DNA from 2 places in the Mesorhizobium sp. B2-4-13 genome. Region 1 is predicted to be linked to the other one. Evidence: predicted binding sites of a transcription regulator. Region 1 holds the regulator's gene; the other holds the start of a gene.
The links. Region 1 encodes LexA, which represses DNA repair genes until DNA is damaged. Its sites were predicted from a motif close to TGTTCNNNNTGTGTTCNG; they were not measured.

Region 2: the regulator LexA is predicted to act here: its motif matches at 2,781-2,798, upstream of FJ936_RS00595 (DNA recombination protein RmuC).

What each region holds. Positions count from the first base shown of each region.
Region 1 is NZ_VFVB01000004.1:592,678-598,012, reverse strand. Features, by position in the region: gene FJ936_RS14815 (ABC transporter substrate-binding protein) at 1-815, opposite strand, end outside; gene FJ936_RS14810 (GntR family transcriptional regulator) at 966-1,739, shown strand; gene lexA (transcriptional repressor LexA) at 2,150-2,893, shown strand; gene FJ936_RS14800 (ComEC/Rec2 family competence protein) at 2,887-5,335, opposite strand, start outside.
Region 2 is NZ_VFVB01000001.1:108,368-113,702, reverse strand. Features, by position in the region: gene truA (tRNA pseudouridine(38-40) synthase TruA) at 1-712, opposite strand, end outside; gene FJ936_RS00610 (N-acetyltransferase) at 736-1,242, opposite strand; gene fmt (methionyl-tRNA formyltransferase) at 1,239-2,192, opposite strand; gene def (peptide deformylase) at 2,197-2,727, opposite strand; gene FJ936_RS00595 (DNA recombination protein RmuC) at 2,831-4,087, shown strand; gene FJ936_RS00590 (GFA family protein) at 4,091-4,495, opposite strand; gene FJ936_RS00585 (cation diffusion facilitator family transporter) at 4,624-5,335, opposite strand, start outside.

The DNA of each region.
Region 1 (5,335 bases):
ACGCCGACCTGCGTGTAATTGACCGCGAAGCTCGCCGGCACGGTGCCGTTACGGACCGCACTGTCATCGGAGTTGACGACCGGGATACCGGCCTGGCGCGCGGCCGCGGAGACAGCGGCGATCGCCGGCTGGATCAGGTTCGAGGCCGGGCCGTAGATCACGTCGGCCTTGCCGGCGAGCGAAGCGATGCGTTGCTGGATGTCATTGACGTTGTCGATGCCGACCTCCACCACCTCGAAACCGGCGGCCGGTGCCGCCGCCTTGATCTTTTCGACCAAGGCAACGTCATTGGCCTCACCGGGATTATAAGGCACGCCGAAGCGCTTGGCGTTCGGCAGCAGCTTCTTGGTGAAGGCCATCACCGCGGCGACGTCCTGCAGATCGCTGGCGCCGGTCATGCCTTCGTCTCCGGCGTCCCATGACGGCACCAGCTTGGCCGCCACCGGATCGGTGACCGCGGCAAAAACGATCGGAATGCCGGAACCGGCAAGCGCTTTCTTGGCGATCTGCGATACCGGCGTGGTGATGGTGTAGATCAGCTTGGGCTGCTCGGCCTGCAGCTTGGCGATCATCTGCGGCACCAGCGATGCATCGAAATTGGTGTGGCTCTCCGTGTAGACGACGTCCTTACCCTCGACGAAGCCATTATCCGTCAGCGCCTTCTTGAAGCCGGCTATGGCGGCGTTCAATTGCGGATGCTCGCCGAAATTGGCAATGCCGATACGGATCTGATCGGCCGCGGCACTGCCGGCACTGACCATCAATGCGCCTGCCAGGGCCAAGCCCGACAACCAAGCGGATTTCGACTTCAACATCATTTCCTCCCAGATTTGATCAGGGCCGCTTGGAAACGCGGCTACTACGGCGATCATGGTGAGTCCGCTGGTCTGTGTCAAACATTATATATAATTGTTGCTGTGACGCACTATCATATATACTTTTCGCCAGACGACGGATTGATCACCATGCTGAATGAAACGAGTTCCACAAAAACGGAAGCCGCCTATCAGCTGTTGCGGCGCGACATCCTGACCACGCGCCTCATGCCCGGCGCCCCGCTCAAACTGAGTGCGCTGCGCGGCACCTATGGCGTCGGCTGGACACCGTTGCGCGAAGCCCTGTCGCGGCTCGAGGCCGAACGCCTGGTCACCGCGATCAGCAATCGTGGTTTTGCCGTGGCTCCGGTGTCGCGGGCCGAGCTGGAGGATCTGGCACGCGCCAGGATGGTGGTCGAGATACCCCTGTTCCTCGAATCTATGGAAAAAGGCGGTAGGGAGTGGGAGGATGCCGTGGTCACCGCCCACTACCGGCTCTCGCGTTGCAAGACGGCGGTCGACGATCCCTCGGACGCGGCCGTCGACAGATGGGACGAGAACCACGAGGCTTTCCATGCGGCGCTGCTGAGCGCCGCCACATGCGACTGGCTGTTGCGGTTCCGCTCGACGATCTCGGATCAGTTGCGCCGGCATCATCGCTTTCTTGGTCTGGCGCCGACACTGCGGGCCGCGGCCGGCCTCAAGGATGGCTATGAAGAGGCAATCGAAGCGCTGCGCGAAGCGATTGCGATCGAACACCATACCGCGATCATGGAAGCGGCGCTCGACCGTGACATCGAGCGGGCCAAGGCGCTGATGACGGCGCATATCGGCTACACACTGCACGTCTATGTCCACAGCGAAGACAGCGGCGCTACCAGATACGCCGCTCGCGCCGGCAGCTTGAAGGCGGGTTCGGGATAACTTCAGCGCTTCCGCGACGCCTATTCGAACGCGCTGGCCGGAGTGCGCCGAACGCCCGGATCCATGGCCGCCCGAAGCTACCAATCGTTGGCATTTTGGTTTCGTTTCGTTCCGCGAATAATGGCTCCGCGAATTATACGTCCCTCCGAGGAGAAGCCTTCCAACTAACTGATGCCAAAGCCTCGTCGGCGGATGGGCCACAGGCCATTAACCAAAACGATTTCAATGCGCCTGCCGATGGCAGAAAGGACTGGTTGCTGCCCGCCGTCGCGGGCAAAAAACTTCAGACCCCTTAACAAATTCATTAAACTTTAAACGGTTGCAGAACACAACTGGAACAGATAGTGTTTGTTCTGGGTTTGTTTTTTCGATTCTGGTTCAACCTTTCGTTCAATGTCTTGGGGGCCGCCATGCTGACACGCAAGCAACATGAACTGCTGATGTTCATCCACGAACGGCTCAAGGAAAGCGGGATACCGCCTTCCTTCGACGAGATGAAGGAAGCACTCGATCTTGCCTCCAAGTCGGGGATCCATCGCCTGATCACGGCCCTGGAGGAGCGCGGCTTCATTCGCCGGCTACCCAATCGGGCGCGCGCGCTGGAAGTGCTGCGGCTGCCGGACTCGATCGCGCCGGGCCTCAATGCGGCAAAGAAGTTCTCGCCAAGCGTCATCCAAGGCAGCCTTGGCCAAGGCAGTCTCGGACGCCAGATCAGGCCGGCCGCTGCGCCTTCGCGCCTGCCCGCGGCCGGCAACGACGACGATGCGGTTTCAGCCGTGTCCATCCCGGTCATGGGCCGTATCGCCGCCGGTGTGCCGATCGATGCCATCCAGCATCAGACGCATTCGATCTCGGTGCCGCCGGACATGATCATGGGCGGCGAGCACTATGCGTTGGAGGTCAAGGGCGACTCGATGATCGAGGCTGGTATCTTCGATGGAGACACGGTCATTATCCGCAATGCCGACACGGCAAGCCCGGGCGAAATTATCGTGGCACTGGTCGACGAAGAGGAAGCGACACTGAAGCGGTTCCGCCGCAAAGGCGCTTCGATCGCTCTCGAGGCCGCCAATCCAGCCTACGAAACGCGCATTTTCGGGCCGGACAGGGTCAAGGTACAAGGCAAGCTGGTCGGATTGATCAGGCGCTACTGAACCGGCTTGTTATCGGGCTTGTCGGGTTTTTTGTACGGCGGCAGCCCCCTCGCCTCGCGTGAGAATTTTCGCTGTTCGTGCCAGGGCCGGTATGGTCCGTCGACGGCGAATGCGATCGCGGCCCGGGTCGTGGCCGACTGGGGATTGAAGAAGACGGCAGCGCTTCCCTTGCGGGCGAGCTGCCGTTTGGTGACGACGAGAACCAGTGGATTGTGGCAGGCGTCATAGGCGGTTGCGTCATTGACGATGATCAGGTCGGCGAAAGCGCAGGCTTTCCAGGTGGTCTTGCGGTCCTCGACATAGGCAATGATCGCGCCGGAAGGGTGCCTGGCAAGGCACAGGCCTTCGCGGCAGTAGAAGGGCGATCCCAGCGGCAGGTCGGTGGGACTGGCAACATCGAATTGCCCGTCTGTCGTGTCGAACATTTCCGGTTTGACGATTGTTTCGGAGATCAGGGCGCGCTTCCAGTTGTCGGTTGCGAATTCGTTCGGACGTTCCCGGTTGACGGCCAGTTCGCCATTGCCGATCGGCAGCGCGACCAGCCGCGCATCTTCCGAGATCAGCACATCGGGCGCGCGCGTATGCGACACAGTCAACAGGCCGGCAAGCGCGAATGGCAGCGCCGCGAGCCGCAGCCATGTCGTCGCCATCGTCGCGATAACCAGCGCGACGGTGACCAGCAGCACGGATTGCTGCGAAATCAGCCCGACTCCATCGACCGGAGAGCGCTCCGATATCCACGCCGACACGGCGATCATTGCTGTCAGGCCCTTGCCCATGAGATAGAGAGCCGGCCAATCCAGTCCGAATGGCATCAGCAGGGCGCTGGCGACGGCCAGGAACATCACGACCGACACGATCGGCATCACGGCCAGATTGGCGAACAGGCTGAGCGGCGATACCCGCTGGAAATGCCAGATGGCAAACAGTGCCGTGGCGCTGCCGGCGATAATGGACGTCATGGCCAATCCTCCTGTCGCCAGCAGGAATTTTCGCGTCAGGAACCCCGCCAGGGATCGCTTTGGCGGCGGTGGCCGCGTCTTTCCCGCACGGTGATCGGCCCAGCCGGCATAAGCGCCAACCAGGGCCGCGGTCGCGGCGAACGACATCTGAAAGCTCGGGCCGACGACCTCGTGAGGCGAGACCAGGATCACGGCGATCGCCGAGATCGCCAGATTGCGCATGGTCAGCGCAGCGCGATCGAAGAAGACGGCAATCAGCATCACCGCCAGCATGATGAAGCTGCGTTCGGCCGCAACGACGACACCGGAAATGATGAGATAGGCCGCGATCGAGAACAGTGCGGCGGCGGCCGCGTATTTCTTCACCGGCCGGCGCGCGGAAAAGTCTGGAAACAGCGCGAAGGCACCACGCAGCAGACCCATGATGGTGCCGGCCACAAGCGCCATATGCAGTCCCGAAATAGAGATGATGTGATAGATGCCGGTACGCCGCATCGCTTCATTGATTTCATCGGGTATGCCGGCGCGCACGCCGACGATCAGCGCCGCCGCGATCTCGCCTTCAGCGCCGCCGACGCTGCCCCTGATGTGGTCGGCGATGGCTTCGCGGGCATTTTCGATGCCTGAAAAAAGGCGAGCCGATAGCGGCATCTCACCGTCGTCGGCGGAAACAACCGTTGGATTGCCGAGAAAGAAGCCGCTGCCGCCGATGCCGGCGAAATAGCTGTCGAAAGAGAAGTCGTAGCTGTCCGGCCGCACCGGGCCGGTCGGCGGCAACAGTTTGGCGTAGCCTGTGATGAGCGAGCCGGCGGTCATTCCCTGCGGTATCTTGCGTGCGGAAAGCCGGACCCTTTCCGGCGCATAGCGCAGTTTTGGCCGGGCGGTCGAAATCACGTCCATGGTCAGCCGGATGCGGCCGCTCTCCATCTCTTCGAGCGAGACCACGCGGCCGGTCAGTTGGGTGGAGATTTCCGAACCCAGCATCCGGGTTCCGGCTCGCCATGTTTCGACCTTCGCCGCGAGCAGGCCCAGCGCGCACAACAGCACTGCCATGAAACACAGATGGGTTTTCGACCAGGAGCGCGAGACGAAGGCACAGACCGCCATCAGCACCACGACCGCGACGGGTTTTGCAAAGTCGGGCTCGGATGCCAGCGAGAAATAGGCGATCGCCCCAACGGCCAGACAGACCGGCACCAGCAGGAACGCGATGCCCCGGTCGAGTTCGAGCTCCGTCGCCCGGGCCACGCCATGGCGCACGCGAGGCAAGGATACCAGGCCGACTTGCCGGCGCACGCGCGCGATCCTGCCCGCGGCAGGAGCCGGCGCCGGCGCCTGCCCACCTGCCTGCAGCGACCTGGTTTCGGGCGCAGCCACGAGCGGAGATGGCAGTGGGATCGTCGCAAGCGCCGCAAACAGGGATCGCTCGCTGACGCCGATAGCGGCATCCTCGCCCCGATCCGAGCCCCGGCCTCGTCCA
Region 2 (5,335 bases), on a different contig from region 1:
GCGGCGCCACTTGGCCGCAGGCGGCGCGGTTTCGCGCCTCGAGCGCCGCCTTGAGGTCGCCCGATGTCCAGCCGCCGTCGCCGACCCGCTTCAGCGAGCCGACCATCGAGCGCACCTGGTTGTGCAGGAAGGATCGTGCCGATGCCCTCACCTCGATCAGATCATCGCCCGCCCGGCTCACATCGAGCCGCTCCAATGTCCTGATCGGGCTGTTAGCCTGGCACTGCGTCGAGCGGAAGGTGGTGAAGTCGTGCCGGCCGAGCAGGAGCTTCGCCGCCTCGTGCATGGCGGCGGCATCGAGCCGCTTCGGCACCCACCACACCTTACCCTTGTCCAGCGCCGAGGGCGCCCGCCGGTTGAGGATGCGGTAGAGATAGTGCCGGCCGATGGCGGAGAAACGGGCATCGAAATCGTCCGGGACGATCATGGCCTTCAGGATGACGATGCGCGCGCCGGCCGCCTGCAGGTGTGCATTGATGGCATCGCGCACCTTGTCGTCGGGCCACGCCTTGGCAAGGTCGACATGCGCCACCTGCGCGGTCGCGTGCACGCCGGCATCGGTGCGGCCGGCGGCCCGCAGCCGGATCGCCTCGCCGCAGAATTTCTCGATCGCCTGCTCGATCGCCTGCTGCACCGAAGGCTGGTCGGCCTGATGCTGCCAGCCGGCAAACAGGCTGCCGTCATATTCGATATCGAGGCGAAAACGCGGCATGCCGGTCGGCTATACGCCCCCGCCTAGGCGGCGAGAGCGGTGAAGGCGGAGGCGTAGACCAGCCTGCCGGATTCGGGAGCTTCGCCCCAGGCCAGCGCCTGCAGCGCCTCGCCCTGGTATTCGCTTTCGAACTTTTCTGCGCGGGCGTGGCTATAGCCGAAACGGCCGTAATAGGCCGGATCGCCCAGCACGACGGCCAGTGTCTCGCCGGCGTCCTTGAGCCGGATATGAGCCTCGCGGATCAAGGCGCCGCCGATGCCGGAGCCGTGAAAGGAAGGCTCCACCGCCAGCGGCGCAAGCGCCACGGCGGCAAAGCTCTTGCCGCCGTTCTGCACGAACAGCCGCGAAAACAGGATATGGCCGACGGCCTGGCCGTCCTCTTCCGCCACCAGTTCGACGACGGCGTCACCGCCGGTCACCAACGCGTCGACCAGTCCGGCCTCCGTCTGCTGGCCGAAAGCGTGTTCCTCGACGAGGCGGATGGCCTCGCGGTCCCGCGGCGTCGCCGCGCGTATCGACATCATGCTCATGAGAATTTCAGTCCTTTTTCGATCTTGGCTCCGCGCAGGAATTCCGACGCGGCGGCGGGCTTTCCGCCCGCACGTTGAACTTCGACCAGCCTGACCGCGCCTTTTCCGCAGGCGACTGTCAGCCGGTCATCGAGAATTCCTCCCGACTCGCCCAAATCTTCCGAAGGCGACACGCCTTCGGATAGCGTCGAGCGAAGCAGTTTCAGCCGTTCCATACGGCCGCCAATTTCAATCTCGGACCAGGCGCCGGGAAACGGCGACAGGCCACGAATGTGATTGTGAACCTCGGCCGCGGGCCGTGTCCACTCCACGCGCGTCTCGGATTTATCGATTTTCCTGGCGTAAGTCACCCCTTCGGCCGCCTGCGCGGTAAATGCCAGGGTGTTCTGTTCCAGCCGCGCCAACGCTTCCACCATCAGGGCAGCGCCGACACTCATCAACCGATCATGCAGATCGCCGGCTGTCATATCGGGGCCGATGGCGCATTTTTCAACCAGTCCCACCGGGCCGGTATCCAGCCCCGCCTCCATGCGCATCACCATCATGCCGGTCTCGGTATCTCCAGCCATGATGGCGCGCTGGATCGGCGCGGCGCCACGCCAGCGCGGCAAAAGCGATGCGTGGCCGTTGACGCAGCCAAGCCGGGGTGCGTCAAGAATTGCCTTGGGCAACAGCAATCCATAGGCGACGACCACGGCGATATCGCCGCCGAGGTCGGCAAAAGCGGCCTGCTCGGCCTCGCTTTTCAACGATGCCGGTGTTCGCGCCTCGATGCCAAGCCGCCCGGCCTCGCGCTGCACCGGTGACGGCGTCAGTTCCAACCCGCGCCGGCCGGCGGCGCGCGGTGGCTGCGTGTAGACGGCTGAAATCTCGTGGCCAGCCTCGGCGATGGCGCGCAGCGTCGGCACCGAAAACTCCGGCGTGCCCATGAAGATGACGCGAAGGGGCATTGCCCTATCCCACCAGCTTGCCTGGCGCCTTGTCCCTGGCGAGCTTCTTGAACTTCTTCACCACCATGTCGCGCTTCAGCTTCGAGATGTGGTCGATGAACAGCACGCCGTTGAGGTGGTCGATTTCGTGCTGCAGGCAGGTTGCCATCAGCCCCTCGGCCTCGATCTCCTGCAGCTTGCCGTCACGGTCCAGATATTTGACCCTCACCGAAGCCGGGCGCTCGACCTCGGCATAGTAATCAGGGATCGACAGACAGCCTTCCTCGTAGACGGACCGCGCGTCGGCGCTTTCGAGAATTTCCGGGTTGATGAAGACGTGTGGCGCCGAGGTTTCGTCTTCCTTGGCGAGATCGATCACCAGCATGCGCAGAGGCTCGCCGACCTGGATTGCCGCCAACCCGATGCCGGGTGCGTCATACATGGTTGCCAGCATATCGTCGGCCAGTTTGCGTACCGGCGCGTCGACGCGCTCCACCGGCTTGGAGACCTGGCGCAGGATGGGATCGGGAAGAATGATAAGCGGCTTGATCGGCATGGCGTTTCACCTAAGACCTCAATAGAAAGGCGTCAACCGGTGCGCCTGCGCCTCGTTCACGTTTTGATCTGTGCCAGACCGCCGAATCGGCTATGCTGTCCACATGAATGATCTGAGCACCATCCTTTCGGAGCCCGCCGCACGGCTCGGCGCCTCGACTATCACGCTCGGCCACGTCTTGGCCGTCGCCACATTGCTGTTTCTCGGCTTGTTCGTGGCGCTCGTCATCGCGCTGTGGCGCTCGGCCAAGGCGCGCGCGGTCGCCGCAGCGGAAGCCGCCGACCATGCCCGCGACGCCGAGGCGCGGATGGCCGGCATTCTGCAATCCCAGGCCGAGATGCAGGGCCGCATGGGCGCCATCGCCGAAGTGTTCGGCGCCCGCCAAGCCGAATTGACGCAGTCGATCGGCCAGCGGCTCGACGCCATGACCGGCCGCATCGGCCAGACCATGACCGAGCAGACCAAGTCCACGCATGAGAGCCTGGCGAAACTGCAGGAGCGGCTGGCGGTCATCGACACCGCGCAAGGCAACATCCAGTCGCTGGCCGGCCAGGTCGTGCAGCTGCAGGCGATCCTCTCCAACAAGCAGACGCGCGGCGCCTTCGGCCAGTCGCGCATGGAGGCGATCGTCGCCGACGGCCTGCCGCACGGCGCCTACGAATTCCAGGCGACGCTGTCGAACGGCAGCCGGCCGGACTGCCTGGTGAAAATGCCGAACGGCGCGCCGTCGCTTGCCATCGATGCCAAATTTCCCCTGGAAGCGTGGAATGCCATCCGGGCCGCCGATAACGCCGACCTGCAGAAGGTCGCGGCCCAGGCCTTCCGCCGCGATATCGAGGTCCATGTCCGCGACATTTCGGAAAAATACCTGCTGCAGGGTGAAACGCAGGACACCGCCTTCATGTTCGTGCCGTCGGAATCGGTGTTCGCCGAAATCCACGAGAATTTCGAAGCGGTTGTCCAGAAGGCGCACCGTGCCCGCGTCATCATCGTCTCGCCTTCGCTCTTGATGCTGTCGATCCAGGTCATCCAGGCGATCCTCAAGGATGCGCGCATGCGCGAGCAGGCGCATCTGATCCAGGGCGAAGTCATCAGGCTGATGGAAGACGTCCAGCGTGTCGACGAGCGGGTGCGCAAATTGCAGGGCCATTTCGGCCAGTCGGCCAAGGACATCGAAGACATACTCGTCTCGACCTCGAAAGTGACCAAGCGTGGCCAGAAGATCGAGGCGCTGGAATTCGGAGAAGGCGAGCCCGACGCCCCGCGCGGCGGCGCCCCTGCCAAGGTGGAGGCCGCACCGCGCGCTGCCGATTCAAAGACCGGGCAGCTGAGATTGAGGGTCGTCGAAGGCGACGACTGAACGCTACTGCTCTTCGACCGTCGTCATACCCTCGAATTCCGGAAGCCAGTGCAGCGCTGACCGGTGCCAGAACTGCCGCCTCGGCACGAGTTCCTCGCGCTGCCGCGCCGTACCGACGCGGACGCCGTAGACCTTCGGTCCGTCGTCCACCGATGTCGCGTAGAGATGCGAGCCGCACTCGCCGCAGAAACCTTGGGCGCGCTTGGCGCCGCTGGACCCGGTCTTGATGTAGACCTTCGGTCTGCCCTTGGTGATCCGATAATCCTCTTCGGGCACCCGCACCGAGACGCGAAATGCCGTACCGGTCAGCTGCTGGCAATCGGTACAGTGGCAGATCGAGGTCTTCTCCGGGTCGACCTCCGCCTCATAGGTGATGGCGCCACAATGGCAGCCGCCGTCGATCTTCATCGTCATTCCTCCAACATCGATCGGCTGATTTTAGCGGCACGGAGACACGAGGCAACGGCGGGGCTCTGGTCCAGAGGCCAGAATCCCGAAAAGTGGACCGCGGTGTCGCAAAAGTTCGTACTCGAATTCTATCCGGGTGCGGATTCGATCAACTTGCGCCGCTTTTCCCAGGTGCCTGACGTCTGCGGCTTGACGAACAGCCGCGTGATCTCAGGCATCTCCTTCTTCAACCGCGCCTCGATGCGCTCGACACAGGCCTCGATCTCCGGCGCCGACAAATGGTCCTCGAATTCGATGCTCAGGCCGGCAACGATTTCTTCCGGGCCCATATGCACCGTCAGCACGCCGTTCGCCCGCTGCACCGCCGGATCCTGCTGGACGATCGCCAGCACCTTCCTCTGCACCTCGGGTGAGGCCGGCTCGCCGATGAGCAGGCCCTTGCTTTCACGCGCCAGGAAGATTGCGGTCGTGCCGAGGATGAGTGAGATGCCGATCGAGGCGGCGCCGTCGAGTTCGGGCATGTTGAAAATCTCCGCCGCCAATATGCCGGCAAAGGCGACGGCCAGGCCGAGAAGGGCTGCACTGTCTTCGAACAGCACCGTGTAGACGCTCGGGTCCTTGCTCGACTGCACGGCTTGCAGCCAGCCCTGCTTGCCCTTCTGCTTGCGGAATTCCTTCAGCGCCACCAGCCAGGAGCTGCCTTCGAAAAGGAAGGACAGGCCGAGAACGATGTAGTTCATTCTGGCGTTGGCGACCGGCTCCGGCGCCATGATATGGATGATGCCTTCGTAGAACGACACGCCAGCGCCCAGCGCGAAGACCAGAAGGGCGACGATAAAG